One region of the Rhizobium fabae genome, then DNA from elsewhere that is predicted to be linked to it. Evidence: predicted binding sites of a transcription regulator. Region 1 holds the regulator's gene; each other region holds the start of a gene.
What was found. Region 1 encodes PhoB, which activates phosphate uptake and scavenging genes when phosphate is short. Its sites were predicted from a motif close to TGTCATNNANCTGTCAT; they were not measured.
Positions count from the first base shown of each region.

Region 1 (4,935 bases):
TCCGACGATCGTCTACGGCTTCTTTGCGCTCGTTACCGTCGGCCCGTTCCTGCGCGATTTCTCCGCCCAGATCAGCGGCCTGCTCTCCGGCAGCTACACCAACTTCATTCAGGCGCAGAGCGTTCTGACGGCCGGCATCGTCATGGGCATCATGCTGATCCCTTACGTGTCTTCGCTGTCGGACGATATCATCACCGCCGTGCCGCGGGCGCTGCGTGACGGTTCGCTCGGTCTCGGTGCCACGCGCTCGGAAACCATCAAGAAAGTGGTTCTGCCCGCAGCCCTTCCAGGCATCGTCGGCGCATTGCTGATGACCGCCTCGCGCGCCATCGGTGAAACCATGATCGTCGTGCTGGCCGCCGGTGTGGCCGCCCGCATCCAGATCAATCCCTTCGAGCCGATGACGACGGTGACCGTCAAGATCGTCAACCAGCTGACCGGCGACCTTGAGTTCACCTCGCCGCAGACGCTGGTTGCCTTCGCCCTTGGCATCACGCTGTTCTGCATCACGCTTTGCCTCAACATCTATGCGCTCTACATCGTGCGCAAATACCGGGAGCAGTACGAATGACGGATATTGTTTCTCCCGCCGGCGTCACCGTTTCCAAAGCGCCTGCGCGCCGCGATATCGGCATCAAGCGCCGTTACGCCGCCGAACGCCGGTTCCAGGCCTATGGCATCGCCGCCATCACCTTCGGTCTGGTCTTCCTCTTCATCCTGCTGTGGACGGTGATCGGCAAAGGCTACACCGCCTTCCAGCAGACCGCGATCACTCTGCCGATCGAGTTTGTTGAGAAGACGATCGACCCGGACAACAAGCGCGCCACCGACCCTTCGGTTCTGGTCGCCGCCAACTATCCGGTTCTCCTGCGTGACTCGATCGTCAAGCAGCTGAACATCAATGCTTCGAGCCGTCCCGATGTGCGCGATGCGACCGCCATGCTCTCCAAGGGTGCGCCGATCCAGCTGCGCGACATGGTCGTTGCCGATCCTTCGATCATCGGCAAGACGGTCAACGTCACGGTGCTCGCCGACGCCAATGTCGACAGTGCCAACAAGGGCCAGATCGACCTTTCGGTCGATGAGAAGAACCGCAAGGTCAACGACAAGCAGGTTGCCTGGATGAACGAGCTGAAGGCGAGCGGCGCTCTCCACAAGCAGTTCAACACCGGCCTCTTCGTCAACGGCAATTCCAGCCGTCCGGAGGCCGCGGGCCTCGGCGTCGCCCTGATCGGCTCGCTCTACCTGATGCTGATCGTGCTCGTGCTTGCCCTGCCGATCGGCGTCGCCGCCTCGATCTATCTCGAGGAGTTCGCGCCGAAGAACAAGCTGACGGACCTGATCGAGGTCAACATCAACAACCTCGCCGCTGTTCCCTCTATCGTTTACGGTCTGCTCGGTCTTTCCGTCTTCATCAACTTCGTCGGCCTGCCGCGCTCGGCTTCGCTGGTCGGCGGTCTGGTGCTGACGCTGATGACCCTGCCGACGATCATCATCGCGACACGCGCCGCCCTCCGCGCTGTGCCGCCGTCGATCCGCGCTGCAGCGCTCGGCCTCGGCGCCTCGAAGATGCAGATGGTGTTCCACCATGTTCTGCCGCTCGCCATGCCCGGTATCCTCACCGGCACGATCATCGGCCTGGCGCACGCGCTCGGCGAGACCGCGCCGCTGCTCCTCATCGGTATGGTCGCCTTCGTCGCCAATGCACCCGCGACGCCGCTCGAACCCTCGACGGCCCTGCCCGTGCAGGTCTATATGTGGGCAAACGAGGCCGAACGTGCCTTCGTGGAGCGTACTTCGGGTGCCATCATCGTCCTGCTCCTGTTCCTGATCGTCATGAACATGGGCGCCATCCTCTTGCGTCGTCGCTTCGAGCGCCGCTGGTAAACGGAGTTAAACATCATGAACATGTTGACGGAAGCAGCAGTTGAAAAGGCGCTGGATCAGAAGATGAGCAACGTCCCGTATAAGATGATCGGACAGGATGTCTCGGTTTACTACGGCGAGAAGCGCGCGCTTTTCGATGTGAACCTGAACATCCGCGAAAACACCGTAACCGCGCTGATCGGCCCCTCGGGCTGTGGCAAGTCGACCTTCCTGCGGAGCCTCAACCGCATGAACGATACGATCGACGGCTGCCGCGTCACCGGCAAGATCACGCTCGACACCGACGATATCTATGATCCCGATATCGACGTCGTCGAACTTCGCGCCCGCGTCGGCATGGTCTTCCAGAAGCCGAACCCGTTCCCGAAGACGATCTATGAAAACGTCTCCTACGGCCCGCGCATCCACGGCCTTGCCAAGTCGAAGGCCGATCTCGACCAGATCGTCGAGACCAGCCTGCAGCGTGCCGGCCTCTGGAACGAAGTCAAGGACCGCGTGCACGAATCCGGCACCGGCCTCTCCGGCGGTCAGCAGCAGCGCCTCTGCATTGCCCGCGCCGTCGCTGTCAGCCCCGAAGTCATCCTGATGGACGAGCCCTGCTCGGCGCTCGACCCGATCGCCACCGCCAAGGTTGAGGAACTGATCCACGAACTGCGCGAGAACTACACGATCGTCATCGTCACCCACTCCATGCAGCAGGCCGCGCGTGTCTCGCAGCGCACCGCCATGTTCCACCTCGGCAACCTCGTCGAGGAGAACGACACCGACAAGATGTTCACCAATCCCGACGATCCGCGCACCCAGGACTACATCATGGGTCGCTTCGGCTGATTTTGGCGACAGCAAGCCTTCCCGTTATTCGAGGATAAAGCCCCATGGCATCGACACATATTTTTTCTGCCTATGATGATGATCTGAAGTTCCTGTCCAGGCGGATTTCCGAGATGGGCGGCCTGGCCGAGCAGATGGTCAGCGAATCCGTCCGGGCGCTGGTCAACGGCGATACCGCGCTGGCGCAGAAGGTCATCTCCGACGATGTGATCCTCGATCACGCCGAACGCGAAATCGGCGACAAGGCGATCGTCACCATCGCCCGCCGTCAGCCGATGGCCTCGGACCTGCGTGAAATCATGGGTTCGATCCGGATCGCCGCCGATCTCGAACGTGTCGGCGATCTCGGCAAGAACACCGCCAAGCGCGTCATCGCCGTGCAGAGCACCGGCGTTCCCCGCAAGCTCGCCCGCGGTCTCGAGCATCTCTCCGAACTGGCGCTCGTCCAGCTCAAGGAAGTGCTCGATGTCTACACCAATCGCTCCGCCGACAAGGCGAACGCGATCCGCGAACGCGACAACGAGATCGACGCGATGTACACCTCGCTGTTCCGCGAACTCCTGACCTACATGATGGAAGATCCGCGCAACATTACGAGCTGCACGCATCTCCTCTTCTGTGCCAAAAACATCGAGCGCATTGGCGACCACGCCACCAACATCGCCGAGACGATCTTCTACATGGCGACAGGTGCGCAGCCGGAAGGCGATCGTCCAAAGGACGACAGCGCCAACACCGTTGGCGCTGTGACGGAATAACGGTTCCGGACCTGCCGATTGCGTGCGCGCCCATCCGGGCGCGCAAAGAGGTCGCAGCCACTTTCTGATTTTGCGCAAGATCCCGTGCTTAAATCACCCCCGGTTTAAGGATCGTGCGCGAGGAGACCAACACGCATGATCCCGAGAGTTGCAGTTGTTGAAGACGAGGAAGCCCTCAGCGTGCTTCTTCGCTACAATCTCGAAGCAGAAGGCTTCGAGGTCGATACCATCCTTCGTGGCGACGAGGCCGAAATCAGGCTTCAGGAGCGCACGCCCGATCTTCTCATCCTCGATTGGATGCTGCCCGGCGTCTCCGGCATCGAGCTCTGCCGGCGCCTGCGCATGCGGCCGGAAACCGAGCGCCTGCCGATCATCATGCTGACGGCGCGCGGCGAAGAGAGCGAGCGCGTGCGCGGGCTTTCGACGGGTGCCGACGATTACGTCGTCAAGCCCTTCTCGACGCCCGAGCTCGTCGCCCGCGTCAAGGCGATGCTGCGCCGCGCCCGTCCGGAAGTTCTGTCCACGGTGCTGAAATGCGGCGATATCGAACTCGACCGCGAAACCCATCGCGTCCATCGCAAGAGCCGCGAAGTCCGCCTCGGCCCCACGGAATTCCGCCTGCTGGAATTCCTGATGTCGTCGCCGGGCCGGGTTTTCTCCCGCTCGCAGCTTCTGGACGGCGTCTGGGGTCACGATATCTACGTCGACGAGCGCACCGTTGATGTCCATGTCGGCCGCTTGCGCAAGGCGCTGAACTTTTCCAACATGCAGGACGTCATCCGCACCGTCCGCGGCGCCGGTTATTCGATGGAAGCCTGACGGCTTCCATTCCAATCGCATAAAAAAACGGGCCGCTTGGCCCGTTTCTCATGTGACAATGTTCGCTCGCTTAGCTGATGCGCGCGGCCGCCCTGCGGCGCTCATTGACCGGCTGGTAGGCCAGCTTCTGGTGATAGCCGCAATAGGGCGAATTGTCCGGGGATTCGCAGCCGCAGAAGTGGAAGTCGTCCTTCAGCGGATCGCCGACCGGCCACTTGCAGGTGCGTTCGGTGAGTTCCGTCAGGCCGAGGCGGCGGGAAATCGGCACGACCACGTTGCCGGCCGGCACGTATTCCATTTCCTCGATCGTTTCGATCTCGATCTCTTCCTTCAGCATCGTTGCGCCCTGCTGGCGGGTAACGGTGCGGGTAGCGATGCGCGAGGCATAGTTCGGTGCGCGCGGCGCCGATGTCGCGCGCTTGGGCGTTCGCGCCGTGGTGGCCGTGCCGCCGGCCTTGGCGCGGCCGGGAAGGCTGAGCCTGTGCACCTTGCCGATGACCGCGTTTCTGCTGACCCCGCCGAGCTGCGCAGCGATCTGGCTGGCGCTCAGTCCTTCGGCCCAAAGCTTCTTGAGTTTCTCGACCCGCTCGTCTGTCCAGTTCATGCCCTGTCTCCACCTTTTGCGTTGGTGATGGCAGAA
Region 1 covers NZ_ML133649.1:182,558-187,492, reverse strand. Annotated here, with positions in the region: gene pstC (phosphate ABC transporter permease subunit PstC) at 1-571, shown strand, start outside; gene pstA (phosphate ABC transporter permease PstA) at 568-1,887, shown strand; gene pstB (phosphate ABC transporter ATP-binding protein PstB) at 1,903-2,718, shown strand; gene phoU (phosphate signaling complex protein PhoU) at 2,763-3,476, shown strand; gene phoB (phosphate regulon transcriptional regulator PhoB) at 3,612-4,295, shown strand; gene EFB14_RS12120 (GcrA family cell cycle regulator) at 4,366-4,899, opposite strand.

Region 2 (4,935 bases), on a different contig from region 1:
TGACGCTTTCCGTCGGCTTCTTCAACGAGGCGCGCTCGGCCCATATCGCCGCGCAGGTGAGCCAGAACGTCAGCGGCATTCGCGACGTGCTCAACCTGACGATCACCTCGACGGTGCGCGATCTCCTGACCTTTGTTTCGCTGATCGGGGTGATGGTCCTTCAGGACCCGCTGCTCAGCCTTGCCGTATTCGTCATGGCGCCGCCGCTGCTCTATGCGCTGCGTTACGTTTCCAAGCGGCTGCGCTCTGCAACCCGCGAGGCCGTGCATCTGAACAGCCACGTTCTCGGCGCCATGCAGGAGACGATCCAGGGTATTGCCATCGTGAAGGCCTTCACGATGGAAGAAGAGCTGGAGCGCAAGGTCAACAAGCTCATCAAGGGCGCTGAAAGCCGGGCGAACCGGATTGCCCGGCTTTCCGAACGCACCTCTCCGCTGACGGAGAGCTTCGCGGGCTTTGCCGTCGCCAGCGTGCTTGCCTATGCCGCCTACCGCTCGATCTACTACAATGTGCCGCCGGGCGCCTTCTTCTCCTTCGTGACCGCGTTGCTGCTCGCCTATGATCCGGCCCGCAGGCTTGCTCGCCTGCAGGTGCAGATGGAGCGCGCCGTCGTCAATGCCCGGATGATCTACGAATTGCTCGACATGGAGCCGCGCCAGCGCGACCTGCCGGATGCCCGGCCGCTGACGGTGACGCAGGCGCGGATCGAATTCCGCAACGTTTCCTTCGGCTACGGCAACGAGAGCGTTCTGAACAGTGTCAGCTTCACCGCCGAGGGCGGCGCGACCACCGCGCTGGTCGGCCCCTCGGGCGCCGGCAAATCCACCGTCATCAGCCTCATTCCGCGCTTCTACGATCCGGGTGAAGGCGAAATCCTGATCGACGGACAGGATATCGCCCATATCACCAAGAAGTCGCTGCGCCAGCAGCTCGCCTATGTCTCCCAGCAGCCCTACCTGTTCGAAGGCACGATCCGCGACAATATCCGCTATGGCAGGCCAGAGGCGACCGATGCCGAGGTAGAAGAGGCGGCGCGGCTTGCCTATGCGCATGATTTCATCTGCGGGCAGCCACAGGGCTACGAGACGCCGGTCGGCGAAAACGGCGTGACGCTTTCGGGCGGACAGCGCCAGCGGCTATCGATCGCGCGCGCTTTGGTGCGCAATGCGCCGATCCTGCTTCTCGACGAGGCGACCTCCGCGCTGGACACCGAATCCGAGGCCGCCGTGCAGAAGGCATTGGACGAGGCAATGACCGGACGCACCGTCGTCGTCATCGCCCACCGGCTGTCAACCGTGGTGCGCGCCGACAAGATCGTCGTCATGCAGCAGGGCCGGGTCGTCGAGGAAGGCAATCACGAGACGCTTGCGAAGGTGAGCGACGGTCTTTACGCTCGCCTCAACAATCTGCAGAGGCCTTCGGCCTCCGATTCAAACTGACCGGATACAAGAGACGGACATGAGCGATGCTGCGATGAAACTGGTGGTGGTCGGCGCAGCAGGGCGCATGGGACAGACGCTGATCCGCCTTATCCATTCCATCGAGGGCGCAACGCTGCATGCCGCGGTCGAACGCGCCGGCTCGCCCTTCATCGGCAGGGATGCCGGCGAGATCGCAGGGCTTGGCCCGACCGGGATCATTATCGGCGACGATCCGCTCCAGGCCTTCCTGCATGCCGAAGGCGTGCTCGACTTCACCTCGCCTGCAGCAACGGCAGAATTCTCGGGCCTTGCCGCCCAGGCCCGCATCGTCCATGTCATCGGTACCACCGGCTGCTCGGCAGACGACGATGCCAGGATCGCCGCTGCGGCCCGCCATGCCCGCATCGTCAAGTCGGGCAATATGAGCCTCGGCGTCAATCTGCTCAGCGTGCTTGCGGGGCAGGCGGCGCGAGCGCTCGATCCTATTGACTGGGATATCGAGATCCTGGAAATGCACCACAAACACAAGGTGGATGCGCCTTCCGGCACCGCACTCCTCCTCGGCGAGGCGGCGGCCAAAGGGCGCGGCATCGATCTTGCCTCGAAATCGGTGCGGGTGCGCGACGGCCATACCGGCGCCCGCGAAGCCGGCACGATCGGCTTTGCGACGCTGCGCGGCGGCTCCGTCATCGGCGAACATTCCGTGCTTTTCGCCGGCGAAGGCGAAATCGTCACCCTGTCGCACAGCGCGGCCGACCGTTCGATCTTTGCGCGCGGCGCCATCAAGGCGGCCCTCTGGGCGCGCGACAAGAAGCCGGGTCTGTATTCCATGCTCGACGTGCTCGGGCTTTCTTCCCAATAAGGATATTACGGAGGCATATTCATGAGTGGTACCCTCGTCCTCGTTCGCCACGGCCAGAGCGACTGGAACCTGAAGAATCTCTTCACCGGCTGGAAGGATCCCGATCTGACGGAGCTCGGCATCCAGGAAGCCAATACCGGCGGCGAGGCGCTTGCCGCTTACGGGATCAAGTTCGACGTCGCCTATACTTCGGCGCTCGTGCGCGCGCAGCACACGCTGAAGCTCATCCTCGACAAGGTCGGCCAGCCGAACCTTGAAACGATCCGCGACCAGGCGCTGAACGAGCGCGATTACGGCGATCTCTCCGGCCTCAACAAGGACGATGCGCGCGCCAAATGGGGCGAGGAACAGGTGCATGTCTGGCGCCGTTCCTATGACGTGCCGCCTCCGGGTGGCGAAAGTCTGCGCGACACCGGCGCCCGCGTGTGGCCCTACTACCTCACCGAGATCCTGCCGCGCGTGCTGAGGGGCGAGAAGGTGTTGGTCGCCGCCCACGGAAATTCGCTGCGTTCGCTTGTCATGGTTCTCGACGGGCTGACCCGCGAAGGCGTGCTCGCCCTTAACCTCGCGACCGGCGTTCCCATGGTCTACAAGCTGAACGCGGATTCCACCGTGGCGTCCAAGGAAGTGCTCGGCGACATGTCCGGCGCACACTGAAATCGGTATGGCGTGCCGGCCGGAACTGTCCGGCGCGCCACCCGCTTCAATTCTCGATGGTGAACTGCACCCGGTCGGCCGCGAAGCGGCTGATCGAATATTGCACCGGCACGCCGTCGAGATCGGTATTCATCGCCTTGGCGATCAGCAGGATCGCGCCGGGGGTGAGTTCCAGATCGGTCAGGTCGGCCGTGTTTGCATGGGCGGCCGTCACCTCGGTCGTCGCTCTTATATAGTCCGACAGGCCGAGTTCAGCGAAAGCCTTGGTGATCGATTCGTGCTTGCGATAGGCCTCGCCAATCCCCGCGAAACGGCCGGCGGGAAACCAGCTCGTCGCCTTTGACACCGGCCGCTTGTCGGCATGGCGCAATGTTTCCAGGCGGATCACTTCCTCCCCCTGCCTCAGGCCCAGCCAGCGAGCGACCTCGGCGCTCGCCTCCTCGTTCGCCTCATCGAGCAGAAGGCTGCGCATCTCACGCGCCTGATCGCCGATGCCGGCGGTGAACCGTGTACGCCGGGTGATCGGGAAATTCAGCCGCTCCTTGCGCTCGATCAGCGTGCCGCGACCTTGTACCGCACGCACGATCCCCTCTTGCGCCAGTGCCGCCAAAGCGCTGCGCACCGTATGCCGGTTGACGCCGAATTGCAGCGCCAGGACCGTTTCCGGCGGCACCATTCCCGTTTCGTCATAGGCTCCGCTGCTGATCGCCTCGCGAATGCGATCGGCGATCTGGCGCCAGAGCGCCACGCCGGTCTGTCTTTGTACCTGCTTCAATCCCGCCATGCAGCCCTACCCTGCCATTTTACCCTCACGATGTCACACGCTTGTCACGACATCAATTTAAGGCTAGGTATAGCTTGTATGGTTGTCTATATCAATAGACATTTTAAGGAAAGCGGCGATGATATCAGCGGACAGGAAAGACGCTGCGTCACAGACGGCATCCGGGCGCAAACGCGCCGCCGATCTGCTGGCGCGGGCGGAACGGAGCGAACTCTCGGCGGTCTGGGATGCATTGCCGGAAAAGCCCACGGCACATCCGGTGCGCGGGCCGGAGACCGGGCTGGTAATGGTGCGCGGCCGCATCGGCGGCGGCGGAGCGCCCTTCAATCTCGGTGAAGTGACGGTGACGCGCGCCACGGTCCGGCTCGAGTCCGGCTCCATCGGCCATGCGCAGGCGCTTGGTACGGATCGTGAAAAGGCGCGGCTTGCGGCGATCTTCGACGCGCTCTGGCAGGAGGAAGCGACGAGGGATTTCGTCGAGCAGGCGCTGCTTTCGCCGATCGCCGAACGGATCGCCGCCGCCGATCGCCGCAAGGCGGACGAGACGGCAGCGACCCGGGTCGATTTCTTCACGATGGTGCGGGGAGACAACTGATGGCTCTCAAGACAGAAGCCCTGACCGGCGGCTTTGGCGAGCCGGTCTTCCATGCCCAGAGTGTCTTCAAGATGCTGATGGACGGCATGGCTCGCTCCGGTACGATCCAGACGGTCCAGCCCGATGTCACCCCGCCGGCGCCGCTCGGCATCGCCGCAGGCGCGATCGCACTGACGCTTTGCGACCACGACACACCGGTCTGGCTTGCCTCCGCGCTGGCGAAATCCGGCGTAGCGGAATGGCTCGGCTTCCATACCGGCGCGCCGTCGACGGCTGAAAAGGCCGAGGCCCGCTTTGCCTTCATCGAGGCCGGCACAGCGCTTTGCTCTTTCGGCCTGTTTGCGTCAGGCACGCAAGAATATCCCGACCGCTCGACGACCGTCGTCATGGAGCTCGCCGAACTCGAAGGCGGGCGCAGGCTGGCGCTGATGGGGCCTGGCATTCAGAGCGTGACGGAAATGGAGCCGATCGGCCTGCCGGACACTTTCCTCAGGCTCTGGACCGAGAACCGCGCGCTGTTTCCGCGCGGCGTCGACATCGTGCTGACATCGGGCAAACGTTTCCTCTGCCTGCCGCGCACCACCAAGATCACAGCAACGGAGATCTGAGCTCATGT
Region 2 covers NZ_ML133655.1:79,697-84,631, forward strand. Annotated here, with positions in the region: gene EFB14_RS22345 (ABC transporter ATP-binding protein) at 1-1,439, shown strand, start outside; gene dapB (4-hydroxy-tetrahydrodipicolinate reductase) at 1,459-2,283, shown strand; gene EFB14_RS22355 (2,3-bisphosphoglycerate-dependent phosphoglycerate mutase) at 2,305-2,940, shown strand; gene phnF (phosphonate metabolism transcriptional regulator PhnF) at 2,987-3,724, opposite strand; gene phnG (phosphonate C-P lyase system protein PhnG) at 3,843-4,319, shown strand; gene phnH (phosphonate C-P lyase system protein PhnH) at 4,319-4,927, shown strand; gene EFB14_RS22375 (carbon-phosphorus lyase complex subunit) at 4,932-4,935, shown strand, end outside.
Region 2: the regulator PhoB is predicted to act here: its motif matches at 3,756-3,772, upstream of phnF (phosphonate metabolism transcriptional regulator PhnF).

Region 3 (4,935 bases), on a different contig from region 1:
CTCGGTGCCGACCTTGCTCACGCCTTCTTCCCGTAAATGTGGAAGCCGCCATAAATCGCCGAGCGATCGAGCGCGGTCAGTTCACGCGACTTCTCCTCGAAGTAATCCCACTGGTCGCGGATCGAGGGCGACAGGCGGCCTTCGATGATGCTCTTCTCGGCAGCGGTGCGGAAGATCACACGGGCGCCATCGCGCGCCGTGCGGGTGATTTCCCGCCAGACGTCGTTGAGCTGCGTGTCCGTCATCCAGTCCTGCGCGTCGAGCAGGATATAGCGGTCGCGCGAGGCGGCCGGTTCGCGCGCCAGAAGCTCGGTGAAGCTTGCATGGTGGACGTTGACGCGGTCGACATTGGCGCGGATCACCTCGTAATGCTCCGGCTTCAGATAGGTCGGCAGCGGCCCTTCCTTTTCGGTGCCGTAGCGCCGGCCGAAGGCCTGCCAGGCGAAATAGTTGTCGCTCATCGGGAAATGGCAGGCGAGCTTTTCCAGGCGATGCTTCAGCACCGGCGCGATCGAATGATCGTCTGCAAGGCTTGCGAGCTCGTCATATTGCTGCGGCGGAATGCCGAGGCCGAAAAGCGAGCTCTTGCGGCCGGTGATCCACCGCACTACCGGCTTTTCGAACAAGGGCGCGATCTGTTCGTCGAAGAACTGGCGCTGTTCGCGGATCGTGCGGGTCTTGGTCATTTCGCGCAGCTTGACGCCGTGCAGGCGGGCAAGAAGATGGGCTGCGCCGATGAAGCGGCCGAGCAGGCCCGTTTCATAGATATTGCGGTCGAAGACGGTGACGCGGCGGCGGCCGAACTTGCGGCCGTTCCAGTAGTTGCGGGTCGTCTCGTCGAGCTTGGCGGAGAGGTGCCGGTCGAAGGCGCGGCTGTTCGACTTCTCGTTCGGCATCGCCAGGAAGCGGACCAGATCGGCATGATCGGGGAGATGCTTGAAGGCGGCGAGCTTCAGGCGGTTCAGCGCGATATGGTGCGGGTTGAGATCGACCACGTCGATCGAGGCCGGCGCCTTGGAGAGATAGGCGAGCATGTTGCAGCCGCCGGAACCGATGGTGACGATGCGATGGTTTGGCTTCAGCTCCATCGCCTGCATGTCGAGATCCGGATCTTCCCAGATCTGCGGATAGACGAGGCCGGAGAAGAGAAGGCCGAAGAGGCGCTCGGAAAAACCGTCCTTCGAAAAAGCCTTGTGGCGGAGAAGGGCGTCCTTGAGTTTCCGGTTCTTGCGGAAGCCGGCATCCGGTGCAAATTCTGACATGAGTCTGTCACCTTTTTAGCGTTCAGGGCGTGTAACGCGCCTCTGCTACAGTTTGATGACGCGGGCTGTGGGCCTTCCGTTCTCGATGCATCCTCCTCCTCGGAAAGTGATCGGGGGGATGGGCCTTCTTTGCGCCGCCCTCTTTCCGGCGAGCGCAATTCCTGCTTCTCTCCGGGCATTCGGAGGAATGCCATGCGATTTGTTCTGCGTGTCCTGAAGGCGCTTGCTCTCCTTCTCGTTCTCGTCGTCATCGCCGGCGCCGGCTGGCTCTTCGTGCAGCCGCCGGAGCTCTTGCGCGTCGGGGACGGTTACGCCGCCAAGATCGTCTGCTCGAATGTCTTCATCGCCAGCCGCGAGGCGGACGAGGTGCTTCGTGACGATGTTCAGGCGCCCGGAAATCCGTTGCTGCGGCTGATGCGCGTCGGCGTCGACCGCGACAACGACCGTGTGACGGCGCGTTTCATGGGGCTGTTTGCGCCGAGCTATGCGCTCTATCGCAGCGGTCTCGGCTGCACGACCGTGCCGGACGGCGATTTCGAGGCGGCGGCGAAAGCCGTGCCCTTCGATGCGCCGCCCAGGATGGAGGCAAGCGACGCATTGTGGCCGGAGGGTGAGGGCGCCGGCAATGAGCCGGACAAAACGATCGCCGCGCTGCTGGCCGATGCCCGGTTGGCCGGGCCGACAATGCGGGCGATCGTGGTGGTGCGCAGCGGCCGCATCGTCGCTGAAGCCTATGGCCCCGGCTTCTCGGCGAAGACGCCGCTGATCGGCTGGTCGATGACGAAGACGGTGAATGCTGCGATTCTCGGCCGGCTGATGCTCGACGGCAAGATCTCCTTCGACGACGATCATCTGCTGGCGCAGTGGAAGAACGACGAACGAGCCAGGATCAAGGTGTCCGACCTGCTCGGCATGGAGAGCGGCCTTTCCTTCAACGAGGATTATGGCGATGTCGCTGACGTGACGCGCATGCTCTATCTCGATCCAGACATGGTCTCGCTGCCGGCCAACGCGCCGATGGAGGCCGCACCCGGCCAGCTTTTCCGCTATTCGAGCGGCACGGCCGTGCTCTTGTCGCGTATCTGGATGGACAGGGTCGGCAACGCGCAGGCCGCCTTTTCCTATCCGCATGACGCGCTGTTTTCACCGCTCGGCATGACGAGCGCCGTCTTCGAAGTCGACGCGCGCGGCACGTTTGCCGGCAGCTCCTATCTTTATGCAACGGCGCATGACTGGGTGCGATTCGGGCAATTCCTGCTGCAGGACGGTGTGTGGAACGGCCGGCGGCTGCTGCCGGAGGGTTTCGTCGGCGCCATGCGCACTCCGACGGCGGCTTCGAACGGACGGTATACGCAGGGCCAGGCCTGGCTCGCCCCCGGCGGACCGAGCGCTGCGTTCGGGCTGCCGGAGGATACGTTCTGGCTGACGGGCCATGACGGGCAGAGCATGGCGATCGTGCCTTCCGCCGGGCTGGTCGTCGTCCGGCTCGGACTGACGCCGGGCTGGCTCGGCTATCAGCCGCAGCCGCTTGTCAAGGCGATCCTGGCAGCCTTGCCGGAAGTGGGAGAGCCGCAACAGCAGGCCGGATCGCAATAGCGCACACCAGCGCAGCCATAAGCAGGCTTCGTTTCAGACTTCGTCGTCAGAAATTGCCCGGTTTCAATAATTGCCTTGGGCGACGTCGGTCATGCCCTTGCGCTTGGCGTCGTAATAATAGCCGCGCGCATAGAGGCGGACGGCGTCGTCTTCCTTGTTGTCGGAGACGAGCCAGGCGCCGCGCAGATATTTCGCGGCATATTTGATGTTGGTCTCGGCGTCGAAGAGGCCGCCCGGCGCACCGTCATAGCCCATGGATTTGGCGGTGTTGTACTTGATCTGCATCAGGCCGAAATAGCCGCGCTTGTTATAGGCCTTCGGATTGTAGCGGCTTTCGCGATGGACGATGCGGTGGAGCAGTGTCTCGGGAATTTCGTAGATCTTCGAATATTTCTGGATGAGCTTGGTGACGAAGCTCTTCTCGACGGTCGGCGCGTCGTCGGTGTCGTCGTCGCTGAACATCGGCGGCGCGGTCGGCGGATCGATGGGCCCGGATTCGTCGAAGCCGTAATCCATGGAGCGCGGGGTGGTGTCGACAGCGGCGAGCGCAGCAAGGGCGCTGTTCTGCGGCGTTGCCGCAAAGGCAAGCTGCGTCGTCGGCTGCGCGGGCGTGCCCGGACGCGGCGTCGGCACGACGGACTGGATCGCCGTCATCTCGGGCGTCAGCGGGATTTGTGCATAGGCTGTCGGCTGGATGCCGAGATCGGCGGGCTGGGACGCCGTGGCAGCCGGCATCGCCGTTGCGGTCAGCGAAGGAGTTGTCTGCGTCTGGGGAAGAACGGCGCCGGCCACTGCCTGGCCGGGAGCGCCCTCGGCCGTCGGGATCGCGGCGAGTGTTGCATCCTCGCCGGGTTTCGGCATCGGTATCACGGTTTGAGCGGCTGTCAGTTCGGCCTGGGAGGTGTATTCGACGCTCGAGCACCCCGTTACCACGCCGCAGCAGAGCATCGTGGAAACGACAAGACCGCGTTTTAAGCCGGACAATCCGATCGCTACCATTCCGTCACTTTCGTGAAATCGCGCCGCCCCGGCAGCGTATAAAAGTTACTAAGTACCTTAAGCCCCGCTGACCGCATTAACCTATTCGTGGCTTTCCGGCAACCACGGAATGTTACTAAGCTGCAATACGGCGATACCCGGCCGTTACGGCGCCTGCGGCGATCAGCAAAGTGCCGCCTGTGCGGTTTACGGCGCGCTGGACGCTCGCCTTGCGAATCAGTCCGCGGGCGGCATGGGCGAGAAGCGCATAGGTGGAGGCGTTGAGGATCGCGAGTACGAGGAAGGTCGCTTCCATGATCGCCATCTGCCCGAAAAAGGGCAGGGCGGGGTTGAGGAACTGCGGCACGAAGGCGACGAAGAAGACGATGCTCTTCGGGTTGAGGGCGGTGACGACATAGGCGTGAAGGAAGATCTTGAGCGACTTCTCTTCCGGCAGATTGTCGTTGTCGGCAACCGGCTCGCCGATCACGGGAGCCCGCCAGAGCTTGATTCCCAGCCAGATCAGGTAGGCGCCGCCGATCCACTTCAGGACGGTGAAGAGGGCGGCGGAGGTGGCGAGCACCGCGCCGAGACCGAAGAGGGAAGCCGTCATCGCCGTGAAGTCGCCGAGCGCCACACCGCTCACCGTCGCGAACGCAGTCCTGCGGCCATGACCAAGCGCATAGGAGACGACGAGCAATATCGTCGGCCCCGGTATGGCCAGCATGATGGCGGATGCGGCCGCAAAAGCGACCCAGGCTTCAACCGACATGGTGTCTCCTCCTATTCCTCAGGAAGAAGCAAAGACATCATATTAACGATCCGTCAATCACGCTTCCTTGTATTTCTGCCCTATATTGTCCATGACTTCGGCAAACCATGCCGTCGAAAGGTCGAAAGCCTTGCCGCCCTTGATGCGCGGGAATTCTATAGTGCGCAATTTACCGTTCTGCGCTTCATCGTGACCGGTGACGCCGGAGACTTTATTAAGAGCGCTTTCGACGGCGAGATCGACCATGCTCTGGATCAGCCTGAGGTCGTCGCCATTGGCCGGAGCCGAACGGGCGAAGTAGCCCGATTTCTGCACGAGGGAACGTTC
Region 3 covers NZ_ML133645.1:265,468-270,402, reverse strand. Annotated here, with positions in the region: gene EFB14_RS01400 (class I SAM-dependent methyltransferase) at 1-21, opposite strand, end outside; gene EFB14_RS01395 (BtaA family protein) at 18-1,262, opposite strand; gene EFB14_RS01390 (serine hydrolase domain-containing protein) at 1,455-2,858, shown strand; gene EFB14_RS01385 (lytic transglycosylase domain-containing protein) at 2,922-3,857, opposite strand; gene EFB14_RS01380 (LysE family translocator) at 3,973-4,608, opposite strand; gene EFB14_RS01375 (pyrophosphate--fructose-6-phosphate 1-phosphotransferase) at 4,666-4,935, opposite strand, start outside.
Region 3: the regulator PhoB is predicted to act here: its motif matches at 1,307-1,323, upstream of EFB14_RS01395 (BtaA family protein).

Region 4 (4,935 bases), 110 kb from region 1:
CGGCGGCTCCACGGTGATCGGCCCGATCCTGGTCGGTGTCGACAAGGCGGTGCAGATCACCTCGATGGGCGCCAAGGATTCCGACATCGTCAACATGGCGGCGATCGCCGCCTATGGCGCGGGTTCGTAAACTCGCCCAGTTCGATATGACGGCATTCTGTGCCCGGCCGACAGCGCGTCGGCCGGGCACAGGTTTTGTGGGTTATCTTACCCGGCTTCGCCACTCTTCTGCTGCGCCCTCATCGACAACGATTGTTCCGAATTGCCGATCACCGTCACGCATACACGCTGGCGGTGCTGCGCAGCGCATTGTTCATTCGATAAGTCATACTTTTGATGCAATAACCTTATACGCGCGGCATAAATTTGCCCGCATGGACCTTGAAAAAAGCAATGGGCAATAGACGGTTTTGCTGCTCGATTGTTTTAATATTTCATCAGCCGTTTGGGTTCCCATGCCAGGAAATGCGTCCCTCAATTTCACCCCCCGATTTCAGGGAACGACTTTCGACGATATGGTTGAAGCCCTGACCAAGGGGTTTGGTTCGTTCCACGCATGGCGCAATGGCCGAGAGAAACCACTCGACTGGAAGGTCGGGTCTGGGGTGACGAAAGGTTGTCGCTGGTCAGCAACCAGGATTCCGGCAACTGGGGTGCAAGAACGGCACATGGGTCGCAATCTCTGGCAATTGTCGTTCCGCGCACTGGCGCTCTTAATGTAGCGCTTGGTCGGACTGTGGCGGAAGCCACACCTGGGCGGCTGCTATTGATGAACAATATCGAGCCGGACTGGATTTCCGTACAAGCAGCGCCTCACCGGTCAGATACGCTCAATCTGAACTGGACAATCATAGCGCAGGTCGTCGCCTCCGTACTGGAGACGCCCCTGATCGGGACGATGGGCTTGGCACCGATCATTGATTTTTCAACGGCAGCGGGACGGTTATTCGGCAGCCTCGCCCAAACGATCATCATCGGCATGCGCAACAACGGGCCGCTGCTTCAATCGCCATGTTGAACCTGACCCAGGCGCTTGCCGATCTCGTGGTGCGCCTGATTCCGCATCGGCTCTCGCATCTGCTCGACAAGAAAATCCATCTGACCGCACCGCGGTATGTCCGTCGCGCCATTGAATTCATGCACGCAAACATCGCCCAGCCGTTGACGATGCAGAGTGTCGCGGAGGCGGCAGGCATTTCCATTCGCGCTCTTGAAGTCGGTTTTCGTGACTTCAAGGAAACCACACCGGCGGCCTATCTCAGGGCAATCCGCTTGCAAGCGGTCCGAGAAGATCTACGCGATGCTTCAAACCAGCAGCCGTTGCGGGACATCTGCCTGAAGTGGGGGTTCTTTCACTTTGGCCGTTTCGCGGCAACCTATCGGGCGGCGTATGGAGAGAACCCGTCGGACACGAGAAGACGATCCGGTGGATGAGGCCACGCCATCGGCCAAGCTGGCATCGGCTTTTCATAGGCAGGCGAAGACGATCGTCGCTCGCGTCGATTAGCTCGCGAAGCGGCCGGCGTCGGCGCCGTAGTAATTCAGGTAGCGGTCCGAAATGCTGGAGATCGGCAGCACGATCAGCACGTCTGTCGTGTTGAAAGCATGATCGACGACGGCGCTGGAGCCGACCATCGCGCCGAGGCGCATATAGCCCTTGATCAGCGGCGGCAGGGACATCAGCGCCCGCTTCGGGTTGACCGCCTCGACCGGCATCAGGTCCATGTTGCGGGCGAGATGCGGCAAGGCGCCGACCGCCCATTCATTCTTCGCGAGCACGGTGTGATAAAGGAAGGACAGCGCCAGCGCATGGCTTTCGAGATAGACGCCGGGGAACGACGCGCAGCCGAACATGGCGCTGACGCCGTGCTTCAGCGCATAGGCCCAGTTGCCCTGCCACAGAAGCTCGACCGTGCGCTTGGTGCGGTACTCCGGCAGGACGCAGGAACGGCCGAGTTCCATGAAACGCTTATCCGGATGTTTGGTGATGAGGCCATCGATCTCGAATTCGGAAGCCGAGTAAAATCCGCCGTTGGCGATGGCGACATCCTGGCGCAACAGCCGATAGGTGCCGACGATCTGGTCTTCGGGATCGCCCTCCAGCGAGCGGTCGAGAACGAGCAGATGATCGCAGAAGGCATCATAGGCATCGACATCACGCTGGCGGCGCATTGCGTCCGGCGGTAGCTGCGCCTTCATCTCGTCAACGAAAACGCGGTAGCGCACGGCCTGGGCGGCATCGATCTCGCGTGCCGTGCGGGCAAGGCGAGTTTCCAGATTGCCGATGCGGCCGAGAATATCGCCGTCCTTCTGCACAGCAGCCGTCGAGGGCCGTGGAGCCTCTGCGGTGGTGTCATGATTCAGGATGTCGATGGAGGACATGGCGATTCTCCCGTTGCCGGCTTATCGACGCCATAAAACACTTCTATACGACAGGAAAGTGACATAATGCATTTCACGACGCAAGAAGCGTGCCGGTTCCCACAACGCCTCATCGGGCCTTTGCCCGGCGGGCCGAAAGTGCGGCCACCGCCTGAACTTCGGTCAGAAGCCGCACCGGGTCCATCGGCTTTATCATGACGCGGTTGGCGCCGTTGAGCAGCACTTGGCGGCGTGAGTCGTCGCTCTTGTCAGCGGTCAATACGATCACCGGCACCGGGGCGAGATCGAGCCGCCTTTCGTGGCCGCGCAGGCGTCCCAGCATGTCGATGCCGTTGCCTCCAGGCATCGAGAGATCGCTGATGATGATGTCGGGCCGGGCATTCGCCTCGCCAAGGGCACAATCGAGCAGCGTCTCGAAATCCTCGACATGGCGCACTTTATGCCCGCCCTTTTCCAGGATGACGCGCACCAGCATGGCATTGATCGGATCGTCCTCACCGAGCAGGATGCTGAGCCCACTCGCCGCAACCATCGTCTCCGCCACCGAAAGGCCGAAGCCGGGCTGGTTGTCGTTCAGCGCGTCGCGTTTCTCCATGCCGCGCATGCGCCCGCGCAGCACGTCGATGAGCGACTGTTCGCGCAGCGGCCGGATAAGCCAGGCATCGAACAGGTCGAGCGGGTGGGCGCTGCGCTCTTCCGGATTGACGAGGAGAACCTTGCGCAGCCCGAGGGCTGCAATTTCGACGCGGTCGGCCAGATGCGTGGAAAACTCCGCCGACATGCGATGGTCGACGATAATATCGGTCGGCCGCCGTCCGCCGCCGGCCATGCCGAGCAGTGTCGTGCGCGCGCTCTCGCCGTCGCCGACGAGATGGCAGAGGCCGCCGAGCGCGGTGATGGTCTCGGCGATCGCGGTGCGCGCGGCCCCTGCCGGCGCCAGCAACACGACGCTGTTGCCGGCAAGCAGCGTGTTTCGCCGGTCAGCCCGCTCGCTGCCGATCTCGACGGGGAAGCGGATGGTGAATTCGCTGCCTTTGCCCTTTTCGCTGGCAACGGTCAGCGCGCCGCCGAATTCGCGCATGATGCGGGCTGAGATGGCAAGGCCGAGCCCGGTGCCGCTGCTCTTGTCGGCAACGGTCCCGCCCTGCTCGAATTCGCCGAAGACCCGCGCCTGCTCCTCCGGTGTCATACCGGGACCGGTATCCGTCACGGTGATCAGCAAGTCGCTGACATCAAGCGCCACGCGGATGAAGACGCCGCCGGCCTGGGTGAATTTTACGGCATTACCGATGACGTTGAAGAGCACCTGGCGCAGTCGCGCCGGGTCGAAGTTCATGTTCTCCGGCAGGTCTGATGACACCGTGGCGCCGATTTCGATGCCCTTTTCATGCGCGCGGTGGGCGAGCATCTCGACGACGCTTTCCAGAAGCTTGCGCAGCGATTCCGAGCGTGGATGCAACTCGAAGCGGCCGACCTCGATGGTGGAGAAATCGAGCAGATCCTCGACGAGCTGCGTCAATGCGTGGCCGGACTGGCGGATGCTGGCGAGATAGTTCTGCTGTTCCTGCGTCAGCCGCGTCTCCGCGATCAGATGCGTCATGCCGAGAATGCCGGAAAGCGGTGTGCGCACCTCATGGCTGACGGTCGCAAGCAGCCTGGATTTTGCGGCGCTGTTATATTCGGCCTTCTGCCGCGCCTCCTCGCGGGCCTGCGCAACGAGCCGCTCCTCGGTCACATCGCGGGCAACGCTCTGCAGCAGCAGGCGTCCATCCGCCGGATCGCGGGTGACGACGTCGCGCCAGAGGAAGATGCGCTGGCCTTCCGGGGTCGAAATCTCGACGTCGTAGCAGTGCGGTACGGGGCCGGGGCGGAACGCAAGCCCGATCTCCTCGCAGGTGCGTCCCTCGGGGCGTGGCCGTCCGGTGAGGCGGCGAAACGTGTCGTTGGCGCTGATGATGCGCCGGTCCATGGTGCGGCTGGCGGTGATGTCGCCGAGGACGTCGTGCACATCGGCAAACAGTTTCGCCCCGTCGTTCCACTCCGGCATCGATTTGCCGGCGGGCTGCCCGGTTCGGCGCCGCCGAACCATGAGGACGGCGTAACTCGCGATGACGGCAAGGCCGAGAACGACGAGGCCGCCCGAAAGGAGCAGCGGTTCGCTGGCATGGGCAAGCAGCGTCAGGATCGTTGCGGCAAGAAGGCCGGCTCCGCCAAGCCAATAGACCAGCAGGAGCCTCGTGGCTGCGGCCCCCCTCTTGTCCTCATCGGCTTGCCGACGTGGCGATGCGCCAAGTCGCGAGGGAGAAGCCTCCGTCCGCATCTCAAGCGGCTTGGCGGCGGGTCCCCCGAAGGCGGCGGACAATCTTTCCTGCAACTGTCCCAGGTTGTGCATGGTATCTAGCTAACATGAGCCTCCTTCCGAATGCCTTCAGGAATTCGATAAGATTTTAGCGGCCGGCCTTTTTCGGCAGCAGAAGCTCGTCGAGGATGACGCAGCCGGCCCCGATCGTGATGAAGCTGTCGGCGAGATTGAAGACCGCGAAGGACCAGCTT
Region 4 covers NZ_ML133649.1:290,306-295,240, reverse strand. Annotated here, with positions in the region: gene EFB14_RS12700 (NADP-dependent malic enzyme) at 1-130, shown strand, start outside; partial or broken gene EFB14_RS12695 (helix-turn-helix transcriptional regulator) at 456-1,434, shown strand; gene olsB (l-ornithine N(alpha)-acyltransferase) at 1,504-2,382, opposite strand; gene EFB14_RS12685 (PAS domain-containing hybrid sensor histidine kinase/response regulator) at 2,492-4,774, opposite strand; gene lspA (signal peptidase II) at 4,830-4,935, opposite strand, start outside.
Region 4: the regulator PhoB is predicted to act here: its motif matches at 2,430-2,446, upstream of olsB (l-ornithine N(alpha)-acyltransferase).